Regions from separate parts of the Georgenia wangjunii genome, predicted to be linked through region 2. Evidence: riboswitches for the same ligand, from Rfam matches in the RefSeq annotation. Region 2 holds a riboswitch; each other region holds the start of a gene.
The links. A riboswitch is a leader RNA that binds a small molecule or an ion and turns the genes downstream of it on or off. The one in region 2 is predicted to bind S-adenosylmethionine.
Positions count from the first base shown of each region.

Region 1 (7,357 bases), on a different contig from region 2:
GGCAGGGCCGACATCCTCGCGACGACCGCAGCCGGCGACATGCACGTCTACTACGGCAGCGGCACCGGGCGCATCAGCGGCTCCGCCAAGATCGGCTTCGGCTGGGCCGGCTACACCGACATCTTCGACGGTGGCGACTTCAACGCCGACGGCCGCGGGGACATCTTCGCCCGCGACAGCAGCGGACGTCTCTACGCCTACTACAGCAGGGCCGGCAACACGATGTCCGCTCGCACCCAGATCGGTAGCGGCTGGGCGGGCTTCGACCACATCTCCGCCGTCGGTGACTTCTCCGGCGACGGTCGCAGCGACATCCTCGGCGTCGACGGCCGCTCGGGGAACGCGTACATCTACCCGAGCACCGGTCGTGGCACGTTCGGCGCCCGCGTCCAGGTCGGCAACGGGTGGGGCATCTTCGACACCGTGCGCTGATCATCGAGCCTGACCGCCCGGGGTGACGAGCCCGACGGCGGGACGCACGTGAACGGGCCCGGCACCTCCACGGTGCCGGGCCCGTTCTGTAGCGAGGGGGAGGTTGAGGCCCCGCAGGGCCGGCGCTGCGGGTCTACAGGCCCGCGCGCACCTGCGCCGTCGCTGCGACGAGGTTCTTGAGCGCGGGGGTGACCTCCTCGTACCGGCGGGTCTTGAGCCCGCAGTCCGGGTTCGCCCACAGCAGGCCGGTGGGCACCGAGCGCGCCGCGTCGGCGAGGAGCTCGGCGATCTCCTCGGTGCTCGGCACGCGCGGGGAGTGGATGTCGTAGACGCCCGGGCCGATGCCGCGTGCGTAGCCGGACGAGGCGAGGTCCGGGAGGATCTCCATCTTCGAGCGAGCCGCCTCGATGCTCGTCACGTCGGCGTCGAGGCCGTCGATGGCTCCGATGACCTCGCCGAACTCGGAGTAGCACAGGTGGGTGTGGATCTGGGTCTCGTCGCGCACCCCCGCCGTCGCCAGCCGGAAGGACCCGACCGACCAGTCGAGGTACGCGGGCTGGTCCGCCGCCCGCAGCGGCAGCAGCTCGCGCAGCGCGGGCTCGTCGACCTGGATGATGCCGATTCCTGCCGCCTCGAGGTCACTCACCTCCTCGCGCAGCGCGAGCGCCACCTGCGTGGCGGTGTCCGCGAGCGGCTGGTCGTCGCGGACGAAGGACCACGCGAGGATCGTCACGGGTCCGGTGAGCATCCCCTTGACCGGCTTCGCCGTGAGCGACGCCGCGTAGGTGGCCCACTCCACGGTGATGGGGGCGGGACGCGTGACGTCGCCCCACAGCAGCGACGGCCGCGTGCACCGGGTGCCGTAGGACTGCACCCAGCCGTTCTCCGTCACCGCGAACCCGTCGAGGTTCTCGGCGAAGTACTGCACCATGTCGTTGCGCTCAGGCTCCCCGTGCACGAGGACGTCGAGGCCGATCTCCTCCTGGAGCTCGACGACGCGCCGGATCTCCGCGCGCATCTCGTCCGTGTACTCCTCGGCGCTCAGCTGCCCCTTGCGGTGCGCGGCGCGCGCCCGGCGGATCTCCGGCGTCTGCGGGAAGGAGCCGATCGTCGTCGTCGGGAGCGGGGGGAGGTCGAGGACGCGGTTCTGCGCCTCGGTCCGGGCGGCGAAGTCGCTGCGCCGGTAGTCGTCCTCGCCGAGGGCGGCGGCGCGCTCACGGACGTCGGGGCGGGTGACGCCGGAGTGCTCGAGCCGGGTACGGCGCGCGTGCGCGGCGTCGGAGAGCGCGTCGGCGACGGCGTCGCGTCCCGCGCTGAGGCCGGTCGCGAGCGTGCTCACCTCGCCGACCTTCTGGTCGGCGAAGGCCAGCCAGCTGCGCAGCTCGTCGCTGAGGTTGGGCTCCGCGGCCACGTCGTGCGGGACGTGCTGGAGGGAGGTCGAGGTCGCCACGGCGAGCCACCCCTCGGCGACGGCGTCAGGGCGCAGGCCCGCGGCGAGGCGCTCGAGGGTGCCGAGCGCGGAGTCGAGGTCCGCGCGCCACACGTTGCGCCCGTCGACGACGCCGGCGACGACGATCGTCGTGCGGAGGGTCTCGAGGACCTCCGGTGCCGGAACGTCCCCGCGCACGAGGTCGATGCCGACGGCCTCGACGTCGGTGGCGCCCAGCACCGCGAGGGCGTCGTCGGCCGCGCCGTAGGAGACGGGCACGAAGATGGCGGGCCGCTCGGGGCGGCGCAGCTCGACGGACAGCGCCTCGTACGCGCGGGCCGTCGCGGCGAGGACGCGCTCGCGTGGCACGTCCCACGTGTCGACGGCGAGGGCGGGCTCCTCGAGCTGGACCCACGGCGCGCCGGCCTGGCTGAGGGCGCGGAGCAGCTCGGCGTAGACGGGCAGGACGTCCTCGAGGCGGTCGAGCGGGTCGAAGCCCTCGGGGGCGGGGACCACCGGGGCGGCACCGTCCGCGGCGGGCGTGGCCCCGACGGCCTTGCTCAGGAGAAGGAACGTCACCGGGCCGACGATCGTCGGGCGGGTCGTGATGCCCTCGCCCGCGGCCTCGAGGAAGAGCTGCACGACGCGGTCGTCCGCGAGGCGGAACCCGGTCTCCGGACTGATCTCCGGGACGAGGTAGTGGTAGTTGGAGTCGAACCACTTCGTCATCTCCAGCGGCGCGCGCTCCCCCTCGCCGCGCGCGACGGTGAAGTACCCCGCGAGGTCCAGGCGCCCCTCGGCGTCGAGCTCGCGGGCGAACCGGGGCGGGACCGCGCCGAGCGTCGTCGCGGTGTCGAGGACCTGGTCGTAGTAGGAGAAGTCGCTCGGGATGGAGGCGTCGTCACGGCCCAGCCCCAGACCGACGAGCCGGGCTCGCGTGGCCCGGCGCAGCTCGGCGGCGGCGGCCTCGAGGTCGTCGACCTCGGACCGGCCGGCCCAGAACGACTCGGTCGCGCGCTTGAGCTCGCGGTCGGGTCCGATGCGCGGGTAGCCGAGGATCGTCGCCGTCGGCAGGTTGGGGATCGTCGTGTCGGTCATGAGGTCCTCACGCGGTGGGGGCGGGCTGGGGCAGGGGCGGGTACACGGGTGCCGGGGACGGCCACGCGTCGTCGTGCGACGTCGGGATGCGGCGGCGCAGGTGCTCGATGACGTCGAGCGCCGGGCGGTGCTGGTTGAACGTGTAGATGTGCAGGCCGGGGGCGCCGGCGGCGAGGACGGCATCGATGAGACGCAGCGTCGCGGCGATCCCACGCTCGTGGCGGAGCGCCGGGTCCTCGACGGCGAGGGCGTCGAGGAGCGCGGGCGGCACGTCGACGCCCGTGAGCTCGGCGAGCCGCGTGAGGCGTCCGGGGTCGGTCGCGGGGATGACGCCGGCGACGATCGGCAGGTGGACGCCCGCCGCGCGGGCCTCCGTGCACAGGTCGACGTAGGCGCCGGCGTCGTAAAAGACCTGCGTGATGGCGAAGTCCGCCCCGGCGTCCTGCTTCTCGCGCAGCGCCCGGACGTCCTGGGAGCGGGAGTGGGTCGTGCCGCTCGGGTACGCGGCCACGGCGATGCTCACCCCGCCGGCGGGCCCGAGGCGCGCCTCCTCCACCTGCCGGATGAGGGCGACGAGCTCGCTCGCGCGGTTGAGCCCGTCGGGCCGTGGCACCCACTCGGGTTCACCCTGCGGCGGGTCGCCGCGCAGCGCGAGGAAGTCCCGCACGCCGTCGTCGAGGAGGTCGGCGACGAGCCGCGCCAGCTCGGCGCGCGAGCTGCCCACGCACGTGAGGTGGGCGATCGGCGTCACGGACGTCTCGGCGAGGATCCGCTGGACGACGTCGCGCGAGGCCCGGCGCGACGAGCCGGACGCCCCGTACGTGACGGAGAAGAAGTCCGGGGCCGCGCCGGCGAGGCGCTCGACGGTCTCCCAGGCGGCCGCGGCACCGGTGGCGGTGCGTGGCGGGTAGAGCTCGAACGAGACGGTCGGACGCGCGGTCGGCACGTTCACGAGGCTAGCGGTGCTCACAGACGTCGACTCCCCCATCGAACCTGGCGGAAGCACCCTCACCCGGGGACGGGGGGTTGCTGCGGCGTCGATGAGCCAGGACTCTCAGCCGCTCTGGATGGTGGTGCGATCGTGGCGGCGTTCCGTCCCGCGATCAATGACCGTCCACCTGACGAGACGACGGCGGCCGGAGGACCAGCCCGCGGGCACGGCGGCGTCGAGGTGGTGCGGCTCAGCGTGCGGCGGGCCGGGGCGCCATCCGCACCGCGACGGCGCGGTGGTCGCTCCCGCCCACCTCGAGGACCGCTCCGTCGACGACGTCGAACGCACCGCCGTCGACGAGCACGTGGTCGATCGTCGTGCCGACGAGCGCGGGAAGCCGCGCCGGCCACGTCGCCACACCCCCGACGCCCGCGGCGACGGCGCCGTCGACGCACGCCCCTGCGTCGCGCATCGGTCCGTGGTCGAGCGTGGCGTTGAAGTCGCCCGCGACGATGACCCCGGGCGTCGCGCGGCACACCTCCATGACGGCCTCGAGGTCCGCCTCCCACTCCTCCATCGCCTCCGCCACGGGCGCGACGGGGTGGACGGCGACGAGGACGGGCCCCGCGCCGTCGACGGGCTCCGCCCGGACGGACCCGAGCGTCGTGCCCGGCCCTTCGGCCTCCGCGTAGCGGCCGAGCCGCTCGCTGACGAGCAGCGCCGTCGAGCGGGCGTCCCAGCCGCCGCTCGTGCGGACGAACACCTGGAACGTGGGGCCTCCGGAGGAGGCGATGAGGGCGGCCACGCGCGCGGCGTCGTCGGCGGCCGTCTCGGGGAGGGTGAGGACGTCGGCACCGACGTCGACGGCGGCCACGGCGACCTCCTCCGCGCTCGACGCGCCGCCGTAGGTGTTGAGGGTGAGCACCGTGATGTCAGCCGCGCCGGGCTCCGCGCCGAGCGCGCCATCGTTCGTCACGCCGCGGTCGAGCGTGACCCAGCCGTGCCCGGCTCCGACGAGGAGGAGCACAGCGGCGAGCACCGTGCGCCTCGTCCCGCCGCGGCGGCGGAGGGCGCCGGCGAGGGCGGCGAGCAGCAGGGCGAGCCCGGCGAGGACGAACGCCGCCGCGAGGACGGTGCGGAAAGGGAGGACCTGCGCGACCGGGACGACGGTCGAGAGCCCGACGCGCGCGGGGTCGAGCGAGATGACGGCCGCGACGGCGAGCAGGAGCGTCACCGCCCATCCCACGACTCTTCCCACGCCTCCATCCTCCCGTACGCGGATGGGTCGTCGTGGCCGGCGTCTCCCCGGCGCCGGCACCGGGGAGACGCCGGCGGTTCTCGACTTTGATCTATTGCGGCTGCCCGCGCGTGAGAACCACAATGAGAACCCGTGAGACCACGTCACGGGTAGGGCAAGGATCGGTATGGAGCGTGCCACGGCTCCCGAGCCCAGCGCGTTCCCCACGGCGCTCGCGCCGCGTCTGCGGACGCAGTGCGGGGCGTCCCGGCTTCGGTGACGAGGGGCCAGGCCGTCGAGCGACGGGCAGGCCCCGACGAGGTGGAGGTGCTCGATGACTTCGTGGAGGGACGTACCCAGCGACGTGCTGGAGCAGGAGTGGGCCACGGCGCTCGCAGCGGACGTGGGCAGCCACATGCCTCATGCCGACCTCGGCAGGCGCCTCGTCGAGCTGGCCGCGGAGATCGACCGGCGGGTGCTCGCCGGAGAGAGCGGCCTCATCCACGCCCCGACGGTGAGCGCCCCGGCCCCGCGGAGCATCACCCCGTCGCTCATGGACACCGCGTGGCTCACGACCTACCTGACCCGCGGGGCGCTGAGCGCCGCGGCGCGTCCCGGTCGCCGGTCCGCCGGCGCGCCCCTCGCCACGCCGGGACCCGCCGCCTGACACGACACGCACGCACCCCGCGTCCGCCGGTCGGGGAGCGCCGGCGGCCGCGCGCCGACCGGCGCCCGCCGGTCCTTCGGAGGCCACGTGCGCGGCGGGTGTGCCAGCCGGGGTGGCCATCGGCGAGAATGGTCGACCGTGAGCCACGACGAGGGTGCAGAGCCGGCGGCGCCGCCCGTCGGCGGCTCTCCCGACGGCGGTGTCCCGCGCGGGCCGGGTTCGCCTCGCGGTCGGCGCCGCGGACGCGGCCGGGGCAGGGCGGGCGGTCCCGCGTCCGGCCCTCGCGCCACCGCCGAGGACGAGAGCGGCGCCGTCAGGACCGAAGAGACCCGCGCGCAGTCCTCCCGCACGCAGCCCGCGAGGCTCCGCGGCGCGGGCACCGACCCTCCGCGCGGGCAGCGGTCAGGGCGCCGCGGCTTCCGTCCGCCGAGCGAGGAGCAGCTCGCCGCTCGCCGCGCCGCCCTGCCCGTCATCACCTATCCCGAGGAGCTGCCGGTCTCCGCCCGCCGGGAGAACATCGCCCGGGCGATCGCGGAGAACCAGGTCGTCATCGTCGCGGGCGAGACGGGCTCGGGAAAGACCACCCAGATCCCCAAGATCTGCCTCGAGCTCGGCCGGGGCATCACCGGGACCATCGGCCACACCCAGCCGCGGCGCATCGCCGCGCGCACGGTCGCCGAGCGCATCGCGGACGAGCTCGGCGTGAGCATGGGCGGCGCCGTCGGCTACCAGGTGCGCTTCACCGACGAGGTGGGGCCGACGACCCTCGTCAAGCTCATGACCGACGGCATCCTCCTCGCCGAGATCCAGCGCGACCCGCTCCTTCGCCGGTACGACACGATCATCGTCGACGAGGCGCACGAGCGGTCCCTCAACATCGACTTCATCCTCGGCTACCTCGCCCGCCTCCTCCCCGACCGCCCCGACCTCAAGGTCATCATCACGTCGGCGACGATCGACTCGGCCCGGTTCGCGGAGCACTTCGGCGTGCGCGAGGGCGCCCGCCGCGAGGGTCCGCTCCTGCGCCCGGCGCCCGTCGTCGAGGTCTCCGGGCGCACCTACCCGGTGGAGATCCGCTACCGCCCGCTCGTCCCGGACACCGAGGACACCGAGGAGGACGGGACGGACGTGGGCGTCACCGTCCCGCCCGCGGACAACCTCGACCAGCCGACGGCCATCTGCCAAGCCGTCGACGAGCTCGTCGCCGAGGGGTCCGGTGACGTCCTCGTCTTCCTCTCCGGCGAGCGCGAGATCCGGGACACCCACGTGGCGCTCGCCGAGCACCTCGGCGCCCGGTACGTCGCCCCGGACGAGGGTGGCGCGCACCCGCCGTCGGCCGTCCAGGTCATTCCCCTCTACGCCCGCCTCTCGGCGGCCGAGCAGCACCGCGTCTTCGAGCCGCACGCCGTCCGGCGCGTCGTCCTCGCGACGAACGTGGCCGAGACGTCGTTGACCGTGCCGGGCATCCGCTACGTCGTCGACCCCGGGACGGCGCGCATCTCCCGCTACTCGAACCGCACGAAGGTCCAGCGGCTGCCGATCGAGCCGATCTCGCAGGCGAGC
Region 1 covers NZ_JAZGON010000001.1:718,135-725,491, reverse strand. The annotation lists gene V2J63_RS03275 (FG-GAP-like repeat-containing protein) at 1-432, shown strand, start outside; gene metE (5-methyltetrahydropteroyltriglutamate--homocysteine S-methyltransferase) at 566-2,959, opposite strand; gene V2J63_RS03265 (methylenetetrahydrofolate reductase) at 2,967-3,905, opposite strand; SAM riboswitch class I at 3,941-4,033, opposite strand; gene V2J63_RS03260 (endonuclease/exonuclease/phosphatase family protein) at 4,141-5,148, opposite strand; gene V2J63_RS03255 (hypothetical protein) at 5,462-5,794, shown strand; gene hrpA (ATP-dependent RNA helicase HrpA) at 5,933-7,357, shown strand, end outside.
Region 1: another riboswitch for S-adenosylmethionine. It lies ahead of V2J63_RS03265 (methylenetetrahydrofolate reductase); the one in region 2 lies ahead of V2J63_RS07070 (O-succinylhomoserine sulfhydrylase).

Region 2 (7,357 bases):
CGCCCTCGTTGGTCTGCGTGGCGGTGACCGTGGGGAAGCCGGCGTCGGCGAACCACTTCTCGTAGGCGGGCCCCTCGGGCATGCGCTGCGGGTAGGTGAACTTCGCCGAGTAGACGACGCCGTCGCCCATGACGGCGCCGTTCGCCGCGTAGACCATGTCCGGCAGGCCGGCGATCGGCTCGATGAGCTCGACGTCGTGGCCAAGCTCGAGGTAGGTCCCGCGGAGGGACTCCCACTGCTCGACCGCCCGCTCCGTGCTCGTCGGGACCTCCGGGTGCATCCACGGGTTGATCTCGTAGCTCACCGTGAAGTACGTCGGCGGGCACATGAGGTAGCGACGGGCGGTGGCCTCGCGGGTAGCGGGCATGGAGGACCTTCCTTCGTGAGCGGGGGTCCGCCGAGCGTACGCAGCGCACGTGGGCGGTTCGCGGCGGCGCGCGGGTGCGCGTGAGCGGCTCGATCGCACGACGGCGCGTCGAGGTCCCGTGAGAGCGGACGGTCAGGCCGTCAGTCGCGCCAGCCGAGCTCGCGTGCGCGGTCGATCCACCCGAGCTCGTCGCTCGGGGTGCGGGCGGCGACGTCCATGACGTGCTGCGCGTGCTCGACCGCGGGGGTCACCGTCTCGATGAGCCCGCTCCAGAGGTCGCTGAGGGTGGCTCGTGCATCGGTGACGGCCGCGTCGACGAAGGCGTGGGCGGCCAGCGCACGCCCGGCGCACTCCGCAGCGACGGGCGCGGAGCCGGCGCGCGGCGCCCGCGGGGCGGCCGGAGGGCCGTCCGACGCCGTGGTCGACCGCCCCACGTGGATGAGGCGAAGGTCGGCTGCGGCCGGGAGCGCGGCGGCAGCGTCGACGGCCGGGGTCGGCGCACCGTCGTCGACCAGACCGACGCTTCTGCGCGTCGTCGTTGGCGCGCTCTCCCCGATGGTCATCTCGTGACCCGTCTGTCAGAGGGGAACGGAGGTGGTCAGAGGAACTCGTCCGCGTGCAGCAGGCGCGTGAGCGCGCTCAGGAGACGGGTCCGGACCGTGCACATGGTGGTGCGCTGGAGCGTCACCTTGTCAGCAGTGGCGCTGAGCAGCTCGATGATGTCCGCCCCGGTCCACACCCAGGCGCCCTCGAACGCGAGCTGATCGGCGCGCATCTCGGGGCGGCCGGTCGGGCTGCGGTAGGCGAGGATCTGCACGCCGCCGGTGAGGGCGGTGGAGGTGGTGCCGAGCGCGCCGAGCGCCGTCGCGTCGAGCCCGAAGAGGTGGGGGACGACCTCCTGGCGACCGCGGCGCATCGCGTCGGCCACCGTGTGCGACATCGTCCACCCGGTCGTCACGGGCCCTCCGACGGTGTCCGGGCCCGTGGTGTCGTCACCGAGGGGGAGCGCTCGCAGGATCTCCTCGACGAGCGAGCCGTCCGAGGCGAGGCTGATCTCGACCGTGCTCTCCTGCTCGTACTGCAGCTCGCCCGAGCGGGCCGGTGAGGCGAGCCGGCGGCGGCGGGAGAGGGCGACCGTGTGGCCGTCGCGCCAGGCCGTGCTCTGGGCGACACCGACGGCGCCGGACCACGACCGCACGTCCACGCGGACGTCGGCGAGCGCGAGGGTCATGAGGCCGGCCGCGAACGGCTGGACGACGGCGTCGAGGTCGTCGTTCGACGGGACGTAGCGCGCGAGGCCGCGCTGGGCGAGCATCTGCCACGAGCGGCGGCGCTCGGCCTCGGTCAGCGGGGCGAACTCCGTCAGGCCGAAGGCGGCCGGTGCGAAGTCCGCCGGCACGGGTGCGTCAGGGACCGCGTCGAGGACGGCGCCGCGCAGGACGAGCCACTCGCCGATGTCGAGGCGGAACCTGGTCGAGCGAGCCTTGCGCTGGCGCACCAGCGGGCGGACTGTCTGTGCAGTCATGAGAACCTCCCCGTTCGACCGGGCGACGTGGTCCCGCCGCGGGCTCTCGGTGCGCCGCTCCAAGGAAAAGTTTCTCCCTATGAAACATGTGCGCCGGGAGCCGTTGTTGGGCATCGCGGTTAAGCAATTGTCGTGACGCCCGCCACTTCGGCACAGGCCCGGAGATCCGCGCCTGCGCCCCGACGGGGTCAGGCACTGACGCTATCCCGCTCGCGGACCCGTAAAAGGCTCCCAGAGCCCCCGTGGAGGATCCGACGGCCGTTTCTAGACCAATGTCTAGACGCAGGTCTAGACGTTGGTATGGACTCAGGTTTTTGGTGCGGCGTCGGACTTTAAAGAGCGTGCGATGCGCCAGAGGGCGAGCGCCCCCATGGCGTCGAGGAACGGCGCGAGGACGACTCGGGTCACGGCACGCGGTACGGGGCCGCGGAGCCACACGTCCTCGTCCCACCGGACGCGGGCACGGGAGTCGTCGACCCCGTGGACGGTGATCCGGGCGACGCCGAGGAGGAGCGGCCCGGACTTGCGCAGGACGGCGACGCCATCGGTGCCGCCGGCGGGCGGGTCGAGGCGTGCGACGGTCATCCGGTCGACGAGGACGAGGGCGGTCGTGGGGGGGGGGGGGGGGGGGGGGGGGGGGGGGGGGGGGGGGGGGGGGGGGGGGGGGGGGGGGGGGGGGTCGAGGAGGAGGGGGGCGGTCGGGGTGACGACGTCGTCGCCGACCCGGAGGGGGTGCTCGGGCACGTCCATGCGCGTGAGGGGGATCCACTCGCCGTGCCGGGAGAGGTCGGTGACCAGCTCGAACGCGGCGGCGGCGGGCAGGGGCAGCGTGCGGGCGCTCACGGGTGGAAGTCGACCACGCCCGGCGCGCAGCCACCACCCGGTGCGCTCGCCGTCCACGCCTCGGGGTGTGATCTGCGCCGCCCGTGCTTCCGCCGCCACCGCTCGTCCGCTATGGTCCGAGGCGGACGGCGATCGGAGCCGCCCCGTACCCATGGAGTGTGCGTGCTCAACCGCTGGAACCTCACTGTGCGCCCCGTCGTCGACCTCCGACGTCAGGCGAGCGCGCTGTGTTGTCTGCGCGCCTGCCGGGTCTGACCCAGCAGGCGTGTGACCGCGTGCGCGCGGTCGGGGCAGTAGCCCGGCGCACCGCCCGGCCCTGAGCCCCTCCCCAGCTCCCGCACCGACGCCCGGCCCCGCCGGCGTCCCCTCCCCGCATCCTCGCCCGGCGTCACGGGCGCGACGGGACCTCCTCAGCCGCGTCACCGCAGCGCCCCCGGCGCGCGCCGCCGCACGCCCTGTCAGAAAGGCAGCACCTGTGTCCACCCCATCCACCGCTACCGAGCCGAGCGCCCAGCGCCGCCGGCTGCGCCTGCCGTCCTTCAGCGTCCAGATCATCCTTGCGCTCGTCGTCGGCGTCCTGCTCGGGTGGCTCGCCCTCGAGATCGGCGACACGGCCGACGGGCAGCCGAACGGCCTCGAGGTCACGCTGAGCACGATCGGCTCGACGTTCGTCAGCCTCCTGCGGGCGATCGTCCCGCCGCTCGTGTTCACGGCGATCGTCGCCTCGATCGCGAACCTGCGCGGTGTGGCCAACGGGGCGCGCCTCGCCGGTCAGACGCTCCTGTGGTTCGCCATCACCGCGCTCGTCTCGGTCGCCATCGGGATCGGCCTCGGTCTCGTCCTGCGCCCGGGCGAGAACACGACGGTCTCGGAGGCCGCCGCGAGCGAGCCCAGCAGCACCGGCAGCTGGCTCGACTTCATCCAGGGCCTCGTCCCCGCCAACTTCCTCGGGCTCGCGACGAACAGCCGCCTGAGCACCGGCGACGACGGCGTCATCTCCGGCGTCAGCACCTCGGTGAGCTTCAGCGTCCTCCAGATCGTCGTCCTCGCGCTCGTCGTCGGGATCGCGGCCCTGCGCGTGGGCAGCAAGGCCGAGCCGTTCCTCTCCTTCAACCGGTCGCTCCTCGCGATCATCCAGAAGGTCCTGTGGTGGGTCATCCGCCTCGCCCCGCTCGGCACCCTCGGCCTCATCGGCAACGCGATCGTCGCGTACGGCTGGGACTCGCTCCTGCCGCTCGGGACGTTCGCCATCGCCGTCTACGTGGGTCTCGCGCTCGTCGTCCTCGTCGTCTACCCGGTGATCCTGCGTGCGAACGGCCTGCCCGTCATGCGCTACTTCCGTGGCGCCTGGCCTGCGATCCAGCTCGGCTTCGTCTCGCGCTCCTCGATCGGCACGCTGCCCCTGACGGAGCGCGTGGTGGAGCGCAACCTCGGCGTGCCGCGCTCGTACGCGTCCTTCGCGGTGCCGCTCGGCGCGACGACGAAGATGGACGGGTGCGCCGCGATCTACCCGGCGCTCGCGGCGATCTTCGTCGCCCAGTTCTTCGGCGTCGAGCTGAGCATCACCGACTACCTGCTCATCGCGTTCGTCTCTGTCGTCGGGTCGGCGGCGACCGCCGGCCTCACCGGCGCGATCGTCATGCTCACCCTCACGCTGTCCACCCTCGGGCTGCCGCTCGCGGGCGTGGGCCTGCTGCTCGCCATCGACCCGATCCTCGACATGGGCCGCACCGCCACCAACGTGGCCGGCCAGGCTCTCGTGCCGCTCATCGTCGCCAAGCGCGAGGGCATCCTCGACCTCGACAAGTACCACTCGGCCAACTCGGAGAACCTCTTCGTGGACGACGACGACGCGGCCGACGTGGCCGCGACCGCCGCGGAGGGCCCGGAGGTCGTCTCCGGGTCGGAGGCGGAGCGCACCGCGGGGGAGCAGCTCGCCACCGCGCGCTGAGCCTCCTCCTCGCCGTTGCTCCTCGCCGCTGCTGAGCGCGGCTCGGGGCAGCCGGCGGGGCACGCTCCCCACGACGAGGGCCGCCAGGTGATCCTGGCGGCCCTCGTCGCGGTCCCGGGCGCCGCGCTGCCGTCGCGGACCCGGCGTCCCGCCACGTGGGCAACGCGGGGGTGGTACTTGGCTTCCGCCATCGGACCCGGTTACCATCCGAACCACCATCCAGAGCAGCCGAGAGACCTGGCTCGTCGAAGCTGCAGCAACCCCGATGGACCCGAGTCGCTCGGGCCCGCCGCGTGGGTGCTCCCGCCAGGACCGATGGAGGGACGCACGATGACTGACGCACTCAACCCCGCAGGATCCGGCTGTCCGGGGCCCGGCTCCTACCCCGAGCCGCCGCCGAGCTGGGGCCCGCAGACCCGGGCGGTCCACGCCGGGCACGCGCGCAGCGACTTCCACGAGACGTCCGAGCCCATGTTCCTCACCCAGGGCTACGTCTACGAGCGCGCCGCCGACGCCGAGGCGGCGTTCCTCGGCGAGGTGGACCGGTTCACGTACTCCCGGTACGAGAACCCGACCGTCTCGACCTTCGAGGAGCGTCTGCGCGCGCTCGAGGGGGCCGAGGCCTGCTACGCCACGTCCACCGGCATGTCCGCGGTTTTCAGCACGCTGGCCGCGCTCGTGCGCGGTGGCTCGCGCGTGGTGGCGGCCCGGGCCCTGTTCGGCTCGACGCTCACCCTCTTCGAGGACGTCTTCGCCAAGTGGGGGGTGCGTACCGACTACGTCGACGCCCACCGCATCGAGTCGTGGGAGGAGGCCCTGGCCACGCCGGCGGACGTCGTCTTCTTCGAGACGCCGTCGAACCCCATGCAGGACATCGTCGACGTCCGGCGGGTGAGCGAGCTGGCCCACGCGGCGGGAGCCGTCGTCGTCATCGACAACGTCTTCGCCACGCCCATCCTGCAGCGGCCGATCACGCAGGGCGCCGACGTCGTCGTCTACTCCGCGACGAAGCACATCGACGGCCAGGGCCGGGTCATGGGCGGCGCGATCCTCGGGACCAAGGAGTTCATCGAGGGACCGCTCCAGCTCATCCTGCGCAACACCGGGCCCACGCTCAGCCCCTTCAACGCGTGGGTGCTCCTCAAGGGCCTCGAGACGATGCCGCTGCGCGTGCGCGCCCAGACCGCGGCGGCGCTCGAGCTCGCGACGTGGCTGGAGTCGTTGCCCGCGGTGTCGCGCGTCTACTACCCGTTCCTCGACTCCCACCCCCAGTCCGAGCTCGCTCGCTCGCAGATGAGCGGCGGCGGGACGGTCGTCACGTTCGACCTCGCCGCGCCGGGCGACGGCGCGGCACCGGCGGACCAGGCGGCCACCTTCGCGTTCCTCGACGCGCTGGAGATCGTCCTCATCTCCAACAACCTCGGCGACGCCAAGTCGATGGTCACGCACCCCGCGACGACGACGCACCGCAAGATCGGCCCGGACGGCCGCGCGGCCGTGGGGATCTCGAACGCCACCGTGCGGCTCTCGGTGGGGCTGGAGGACGTCGCGGACCTCCAGGCCGACCTCGCCCAGGCCCTGGCGTCCGCGCAGCGCTCGCGGCCCGGTGGTAGCGCCCAGGCCGCCGCGGCGGCGCTCGCCTCGCCGCCCGCCAGCACGCCGGCGGTGGCGGAGGTGGCGACGGCGGACGCCACCCGCGCCGCCGCCCTCGAGTTCGTCGGCTAGCGCAGCCCGCCCGCCCCGGCGGCACCCTGTCCGCCCGCACCCCCGTCCGCTCGTGATCATGCAGAGGTGTGACGGGCTGACCGGGCATTGACGATGTCGGTGCGCGTCCGTAGCGTCGCGCCCACCACGTGATGCTCGTCACAGGAGGCACCATGCGCCCCGTCCGTCGGCTCGCCGTTCCCCTCACCGCGCTCCTCGCGTGCGCCCTGCCGGGTGCGGCCGCGGCGGCGCCCGCACCGCTGGCACCACCTGGGGCGACGGTCGTCGGTGGGGTGCCGGCACGCCCGGCGGCCACGACCGGCCTCGCGGCACCGACCGCCCTCACCCCTTCCCGACTCACCCAGCCGGACCTCGGCCCGGCCGAGCGCCTCGTGCCGAAGCCTCGGGAGGTCGCGCTCACGGCCGGCACGGTCCCCGTGCCCGACGCCGTCACCCTCGTCCTCGCCGGTGACGTGGACCCGCGCGTCACGGCGGAGGCGCGCGCCGTCCTCACCGAGCTCGGCGCGGAGAGCATCGAGGAGATCCCGCTGGGGGAGACGCCGGGGACGGCGTTCGTCCTCGCGGTCGCCGACGCCCCCTCGGCCGAGGCCACGGCCGCCCTGGGGGTGCTCGGTACGACGCCGGTGGACCCGGCCGTCGCGGAGGGTTACGCGCTCGCCGTCGGGGCGCTCGGCCCGATCCCGGCGACCGTCGTCGCGGGGTCCGACGCAGCCGGCGCCTTCCACGGCCTCCAGACGCTGCGCCAGCTAGCCACGCCCGCCGAGCCCGCTGCCGTCGTCCCCCTCGGCTCCGTGCGCGACTGGCCGGAGCTCGGCCTGCGTGGCGTCATCGAGGGCTTCTACGGCGAGCCGTGGTCGCACGCCGACCGGCTCGACGTCGTCGACTTCCTCGGCGACGTCAAGGGCAACAGCTACGTCTACGCCCCCAAGGACGACCCGTACCACCT
Region 2 covers NZ_JAZGON010000003.1:210,753-218,109, forward strand. The annotation lists gene ddaH (dimethylargininase) at 1-367, opposite strand, end outside; gene V2J63_RS07050 (hypothetical protein) at 508-930, opposite strand; gene V2J63_RS07055 (hypothetical protein) at 966-1,892, opposite strand; gene V2J63_RS07060 (hypothetical protein) at 2,199-2,477, opposite strand; gene V2J63_RS07065 (dicarboxylate/amino acid:cation symporter) at 3,211-4,686, shown strand; SAM riboswitch class I at 4,899-5,008, shown strand; gene V2J63_RS07070 (O-succinylhomoserine sulfhydrylase) at 5,017-6,411, shown strand; gene V2J63_RS07075 (beta-N-acetylglucosaminidase domain-containing protein) at 6,564-7,357, shown strand, end outside.

Region 3 (7,357 bases), on a different contig from region 2:
GCGGGGCGCCGGCCACCGGCGGCAGCAGCACCGGATCGGTCGGGCCGACCACGAGCGCGCGCGCACCGAGCATCCCGGCGAGGAGCAGGACGACCGTGCCCGCCACGAGCGCCGCCCGGGAGGGGACCGCCCACCGCCGGGACCGTCCGCGCGGTCGCCGCGGCCCCGCGCCGTCGCGCACCCCCGCAGCGCTCCGCGCAGCGTGGCCGCCCCGTGCCGGTTCCTCGGTCAGCGGCGCACCGATCTCGCCGTCAAGGTCGAGGTGGCCGGCCGTGGCGTTGTACGCGCTCCGGGTCAGGCTCCGCAGCCGCTGGCTCTGCGGGCCGGCCGCCCTCCGTGCCCCGTGACCGTCCACGCGCCGAACGTAGGTGCGCGCACCCGTACGTCGGCCGGCCCCACGGCCACGCTGGGGACGGTCAGACCTCGGACCGCGATGTGGAGGAAGCCCGGGCGGCGGGCCCGGCCGGTGCGACGACGAGCCCGAGGCACCCCGGCCCGGTGTGCGCGCCGATGACGGCCGTGACCTCGCTGAAGATCAGCTCGGCCACGTCGGCGCCCGTCTCCTCGAGCCGCTCCCGCACCTGCGTCGCGAGCGCGTGCGCGTCGTCGGCCGCGTCGAAGTGGTGGACGGCGACCCGCACCCGGGCCGCCGTTCCCCGCGGGGTCGCGGCGCCGGGCCCGCCCGCCGCCCGGACGGCGTGCTCGACGAGGCGGCGGCGGGCGCGCGCCGCCCCCCGGACGGTCTCGAGGACGGCGATCCGCCCCGCCTCGATGCCGAGGATGGGCCGGATCCCGAGCGCGGACCCGACGAAGGCACGGGCCTGGCCGATCCGCCCGCCCCGGGCGAGGTGGTGCAGGTCCGCCACGACGAAGAACACCCTGCTCCGGGCGGCCACCTCGCGCGCCGCGGCGAGGACGCGCTCGACGTCCCCGCCGGCGGCCGCGACCTCGGCCGCCGCGATGGCCGCGAGGCCGGTCCCGGCCGCCGCGGTCCGGGTGTCCACCGCGTGGATGCGCGCGCCGGGACGGGCATCGGCGGCCGCAGCCGCCGCGACCCGCGCCGTCTCGCCCGTCCCCGACAGCTCGGCGGAGATGTGGAGGCTGACGACGGCGTCCGCCCCCGCGTCGAGGGCGGCGACCATCGCGTCGGTGAAGGTGGCGGCGCTCGGTTGGGACGTCGTCACGGTCGCGCCGGCGCGCATGGCACTCGCGAGGTCGGTCCGCGTGAGCGTGACGCCGTCGTCGGGGAGGTCCTGCCCGTCGAGGATGACGCGCAGGGGGACGACGGTGATGCCGAGCTCCGCCGCGCGCTCCGGCGGCAACGATGCCGTGGAGTCGGTGAGGACCGCGACGCCTGCCATGGCCTGACCCTACGGCGCGCGGGGAGCGGACGTGACCCGTTGGTGCCGGGCGCCTAGCATCGAAGCCCAGGCCCCCAGCCCTCACGAGGTGCGCATGTCCGACTTCAGCGTCGAGCTCGCCGACGCCGCAGGCCCGCTCGTCCTCGCCCTCGACGTCGGGTCGACCGGCAGCCGGGGCGGGGTCTACGACACGGCCGGCCTGCCGGTGCGCGGGCTCCGGCACAAGGTGCGGCACCAGTTCACGACCGGCGCAGACGGCACCTCCGTCATCGACCCGGACACCGTCGTCAGCGAGGTCGAGGACATCCTCACGGCGCTGGCGCAGCCGCACCTCGCCGGCCGTGTCGCGGGCGTCGCGCTCGACACCTTCGCCTCCTCCCTCGTCGGCGTGGACGCGGGTGGGCGCGCGCTCACGCCGTGCTTCACGTACGCCGACGCCCGGTGCGCCGACCAGGTCACCGCCCTGCGGGCCGAGGTGGACGAGGAGTCGCTCCGGGAGCGGACCGGCACGCGCCTGCACTCCAGCTACCTGCCCGCTCGCCTGCGTTGGCTGCGCGAGACCGATGCCGTCACGTTCGCCGCGGTGCACCGGTGGCTCTCCGTCGGTGAGTACGTCTACGACCGGCTGCTCGGGACGACCGCCGTCGGCACCTCGACGGCGGCGTGGACGGGCCTGCTCGACCGGCGGACCGGGGCGTGGGACGACGGGCTCCTCGCGCTCGCCGGCATCACCCCCGGGCACCTCTCGGAGGTCCGGGACCCGGGCCGGCCGCTCACCGGTGTCGAGTCACGCTGGCCCGCACTCCGGGGCGCGGCGTGGTTCCCCGTCATCGCGGACGGGTTCGCCGCCAACGTCGGCGTGGGCGGCGAGGACCCGTCGGTCGCCGTCGTCTCCGCCGCCACGAGCGGCGCCATGCGGATGCTCGTCCCTGGCGTGCCGGCGCACGTGCCGGGTGGGCTGTGGTGCTACCGGGTCGACGCAGACCGGTCCCTCGTCGGCGGCGCGCTCAACGACGTCGGGCGTGCGGTGAGCTGGCTCGAGGGCACCGTCCGCCTCGACGGCGCCGACCTCGGTGCGGTCCTGTCCGCCGCGCCGGACCCGACCACGCCGGCGGTGCTGCCCTACTTCAGCGGGGAGCGCAGCACCGGCTGGGCCGCCGGTGCGCGGGCCGTCCTCGCGGACGTCACCGCAGCGACGGCGGGCCCGGCGCTCTTCCGGGCGACGATGGAGGGTGTCGCGCTGTCCTACGCCCGGGTCGCTGCCGAGCTCGCCGCCGTCGCCGGGGCGCCTGAGCGGATCCTGGCGGGCGGTCGCGTCACCCAGGACTTCCCCACCTGGCTCCAGGTGCTGGCCGACGCTCTCGGCGCGCCGGTCTCCCCTGTGACGATCAAGCGTTCGACGCTCCACGGCACGGCGCTCATCGCCCTCGCGTCCCTCGCGCCGGGAACGCCGCGCGCGAGAGTGACGACGGGGACGACGTCGGCGCCCGTGCCCGACCGGGCGGAGTACTACGCCGGGCGCGGACGCCGGTACGCGGAGCTCTACGCCGCGCTCGTCGCGCCCTGAGGGCGCACCCGGTCGCTCACGTGACGGGCGGCCCCTGCCGGATGCGGTCGAGGAGCGTCTGCGGGGTCTCGTGCTCGAGGTCCCAGTACGAGTCGACCCACCACGTCGCACCTGCCGCGGCGAGCGCGCGGACGTGCTCCCGAGCCGCCGCACGACCCTCCGGCAGCTCGCCCTCGACGACGACGTCGAAGGATCCGGCGTCACCGCCACGGCGCTGCCCGACCCACGCCACCATCGCCGCGAGGTCGGCCGGCGTGAGCTGCTCCATCGCCTGCCCCCGCGGCTGAGGGATCACGCCGTCCCAGGCGGCGGCCCGGCTCATCGAGCGCTCGGACGGCCAGGCCGCGACGACCCAGACGGGGATGCGCGGGCGCTGGACGGGCAGCGGGCGGAACATCATGTCCTCGGCCCGGTAGTGCGCACCGCCGTGGCTGAAGGTCTCCCCAGTCCACGCCTGCGCGAGGAACGCGAGGGTCTCGTCGAGCCGCTCGGCGCGGGCGCGGCGGTCGGTCACCTCCCCGGAGACGCGGCTGTAGCCGCCGTCGTCCACCGCACCGAGGCCGACCGGCAGGACGAGCCGCCCACCCGAGAGGTGGTCGACCGTCAGGGCCTGGCGGGCCACCTCCCACGGCTTGCGCCGGGGCAGGGAGAAGACCATGGCCCCGATGCGGATCGTGCGCGTCCGGACGGCGACGGCACCGAGGACCGCCCAGGGATCGAAGGTCTCGTGGGCGCCGATCGTGATCCCGTCCCACGTGAAGAAGCCGTCCCAGCCGCAGCGCTCGGCCTCGACGGCCATCTCGAGGATGTCGTCGGTGCCGCCGCAGCTCGCCACGAAGCCGAACTTCATGCGTCCGAGGCTAGTCCCGGGGACGCGTGCGAACCAGGCCCCCGGGTGCCCCTCCCGCCCGCGGTCCGTTCAGGCCGGGCGCGCCGCGAGGGTGCGGGCCGCCTGGCTCGGCGGCCGGACGACGCGGACGGGCGCACGGCGGGCCTGCGGCTTCCGGGCACCGTCAACCGCGGGACGCGCGGGCGCCGCGGCGGGCGCCGCGGCCTCGGCGAGGAGGCCACGGGCGCGCAGGCCCGGCACCACCTCGCGCAGGAGGGCGGCGACGTCCGCGGGCACCGAGCCCGGCAGGATGACGAACCCGTCGGCCGCACCCGCCGTGATCCACCGCTCCATCGTCTCGACGACGTCCTCGGCCGTCCCGACCGCCTCGAGCGCGCCCGCCCACGACGGGTGCTCGCCGGCGATGTCCGCGACGAGCCCGGCCCGTGCCTCCGCGGCGCCGCGGTCGGCCGAGATGACGGTGTGGAGGTCGACGAGCACGCTGACGTCACCGCGCCCGGCGGCGCGGGACGTCGCGCGGACGGCGTAGCGCAGCTCCCGCGCCCAGCTGAGGTCGCGCTCGCGCACCCGCACGACGTCGGCGACGGAGCCCGCCAGCTCGATGTCCGCCTCGGAGCGCAGCGGCACGACGACCCTCGGGCGGGCGACGGGGCGGGACCCCGGCCGCGTCCGGCCGAGCGAGCGGCTCACGTGGTCGAGGACGTCGGCGACGGCGTCCGCCCGCGCGGTACCGGCGCTCACTTGTAGCCCCGCCCACGTCCCGGCAGGTCCCGCCATCTGCGCGAGCTCACCGGCGAGGGCGCCCGGGTCGGCCTGCCGGAGCGGGACGCTCGAGACGAGGCCCGCCGAACGGGCGTGCGGGCTGATGCGCCTGGCCGCCACGACCGGGTCGAGCCATGCGTCCCGGCGCACGGCTCGGTCGGAGCGCAGGCGGAACTGCTCGTCGAGCGCGACGAACGCGACGCCGCCCTCGTGCGCGGCGCGAGTGTAGGAGGCGAGGCGGGCGAGGTTCGCCTTCTCGACGGGCAGGTCGACACCGAGGGAGCTGCTCCCCGGGTCGGCGCCGAGGCCGGTGAGGTCGAGGCCGAGGGTCGTGCGGGCGGAGTCGGTGGGCCGGGCAGGGAGGTAGGCAACAGTCATGGGGGCACGTGTCCATCTGGTGTCGTCGCGCAGCGCGCGCAAGAAGGAGTGCTGCCGCAGGTCGTCCCGGGGCGCGCGTGCCACTCGCCCGCGCCGGGGCCTCGTCAGCGGTGATGCGTCAGCGCGGGGTGCGCCGGGGCATCGCTGGGTACGTCGTCAGACCGACATACAGGGACGACAACACATGCGCATGGAGCAGCGAGGCGAGATGGGGCTCAACCTGGGGCTCGGGTGCGTGCTCATGGTCGTCCTGCTTCCTTCGTGCTCGTGCACCAGAGGTGCGCAGCGTTGCCTCACGCCATTCGTGAGGCCAGGTCATCACCCGGGGCACCCCGCGCACGTGCGGGGTTGTCGACCAGCAAGCCGGGGCTTTGCGCGAGTAGCGCACTGGTGCTCTGAACCTGGGGCAGACGCTAGAGGAGACATGCTTCACATGTCAACAATCGGTCGGGCGCGTCTCAGGTTCCGCCGCGCGAGACGTGGCAGAGGTCCGCGCGACCAGCCGCGCCCAGCCCGATCTCCTCTCACATGTCGAGATGAGTGGACGCAGCGGTGGTCTGCGTCTCCCCTGGCGAGACGGCCGACCCCGCGTCGCGACAGCGGCGAGCCGCCGCGTACGGTCCGGCTCAAGGGACATCGATGGGTCACGAACCCGCTCGACCGACGACCCGTTCGGCGCGCGCGACCGCCCGCCGGGAATGGCGGCGCACCCCCAGCGTTGTCATAGACAGATGTAGTCGAGACCGATCGGAGCGTGGCATGAGCGCCGAGCACGCCGTGGGGCTGCACACCGTGCAGCCGGACTACCGCGAGATCAGCGCCGCGGACTTCAAGGGGGTCTTCCGCCACCACCCGGCTGGGGTCGGCGTCGTCACCCTGCGCGGCCCGGACGGTCCGGTCGGGTTCACCGCGACCTCCGTCATCTCCGTCTCCGCCGCGCCCCCGGTCCTCGCGTTCTCGCTCGCGGCGACGTCGTCCTCGCGACCGGCGCTCGAGCAGGCGGACAGCGTCGTCGTCAACTTCCTCGCCGAGGACCAGCGGGACGTCGCCGCCCGCTTCGCGGCGCGCGGCGTCGACCGCTTCGACGGGGTCCGGTGGGCGCCGCTGCCGACCGGGGAGCCCATCCTGCGGGGGACGACGGCGTGGGTGCGCGGCGTCATCGAGGAGCGCATTCCCGTGGGCGACAGCCTGCTCATCACGGTCCGCGCCGTCCTGGCGCAGCAGTCCGAGGTGCGCAACCCGCTCGTCTACACGAACCGCACGTACTACCGGCTCGACGACGCGACGACGCTCTCGTAGGGACGACGCTCAGCGGCGACGCCGCCACCACCGCGCGAGGAGCAGCGCCCCGCAGACGAGCCCGACGAGCTCGGCCACGAGCGCCGTCGTCTGGGACACGCCCCAGAACGGCTCCCGCACGCCGAAGAGCCCCACGGTCGTCGAGACGAGGAACGCGAGCGCCGTTGCCGCGGAGAAGCCCACAGCGGCCACGAGCCACACCGGGTGGCGCCAGACGAGCAGGGCGAGGCCGATGACGATCCCCGCCACCCCGTTGAGGAGGAAGAGCGGCCCGATGATCTCGATGGCGTCGAACCCGTCGAGGTAGAGGTAGAGGTGGACGACGGCGGAGACGAGCACGCCGGCGGCCGTGAGCCAGCGCAGGACGGTCGAGGAGCGCGGCTCGGGCACGGCGGCGCCGGGTGGGCGGGCCTCGGCAGCTGAGCTCGGCATGGCGATCCCTCTCTCCTCGGCTGTGTACGGCACGCGCCGCACGTTGTACGTTCCCACCATGGACGCGACGTTGTCCGCACAATCGCCGATGTGTCCCAGCCGCCGGGCCGTGCTCCTCGGCGCGGGGTCCGCCGCCGGGCTCGTCACGCTTGCCGCCTGCGGCGCCGACGGCGGGACGCCCGGTCCGACGGGCGGCAGCGCGCCACCGTCCGAGGGGGGCGGCTCGTCCGCGCCGTCCGGAGGCAGCGGCTCCCCCGCACCGTCGGGCGCCGAGCCGCTCGTCGCGCTCGCCGACGTCCCCGTCGGCGGGGCCGTGGCGGTGACGACGCCGGACGGCGCCGAGATCCTCGTCGCGCAGCCGTCGCAGGGCGAGGTCGTGGCCTTCAGCGCGATCTGCACGCACCAAGGGTGCGTCGTCACCCCCGAGGACGGGACGCTGCGGTGCCCGTGCCACGGCTCGGAGTTCGACCTCGCCACCGGTGACGCCCTGCGCGGGCCGGCCGAGGACCCCCTGCCCGCGGTGTCCGTCGAGGTCCGCGACGGAGGCGTCGTCGCGAGCTGACGCGCGACCACCGAGGCCGCCGGCCGGACCACCGGAGCGACGGGACGTCGCGGCGCCGGGACGCCGAGCGCTCGACCCGACCACGGCGGGCGCGCACCTAGGATCGCTGCATGGCCGACGACGCACCATCCGCGCCCGCCAGCGCG
Region 3 covers NZ_JAZGON010000002.1:13,920-21,276, reverse strand. The annotation lists gene V2J63_RS03980 (ComEA family DNA-binding protein) at 1-355, opposite strand, end outside; gene V2J63_RS03975 (DegV family protein) at 417-1,361, opposite strand; gene V2J63_RS03970 (gluconokinase) at 1,456-2,928, shown strand; gene V2J63_RS03965 (LLM class flavin-dependent oxidoreductase) at 2,945-3,778, opposite strand; gene V2J63_RS03960 (LLM class oxidoreductase) at 3,848-4,918, opposite strand; SAM riboswitch class IV at 5,199-5,320, opposite strand; gene V2J63_RS03955 (flavin reductase family protein) at 5,678-6,217, shown strand; gene V2J63_RS03950 (hypothetical protein) at 6,227-6,649, opposite strand; gene V2J63_RS03945 (Rieske (2Fe-2S) protein) at 6,738-7,211, shown strand; gene V2J63_RS03940 (helicase HerA-like domain-containing protein) at 7,322-7,357, shown strand, end outside.
Region 3: another riboswitch for S-adenosylmethionine. It lies ahead of V2J63_RS03960 (LLM class oxidoreductase); the one in region 2 lies ahead of V2J63_RS07070 (O-succinylhomoserine sulfhydrylase).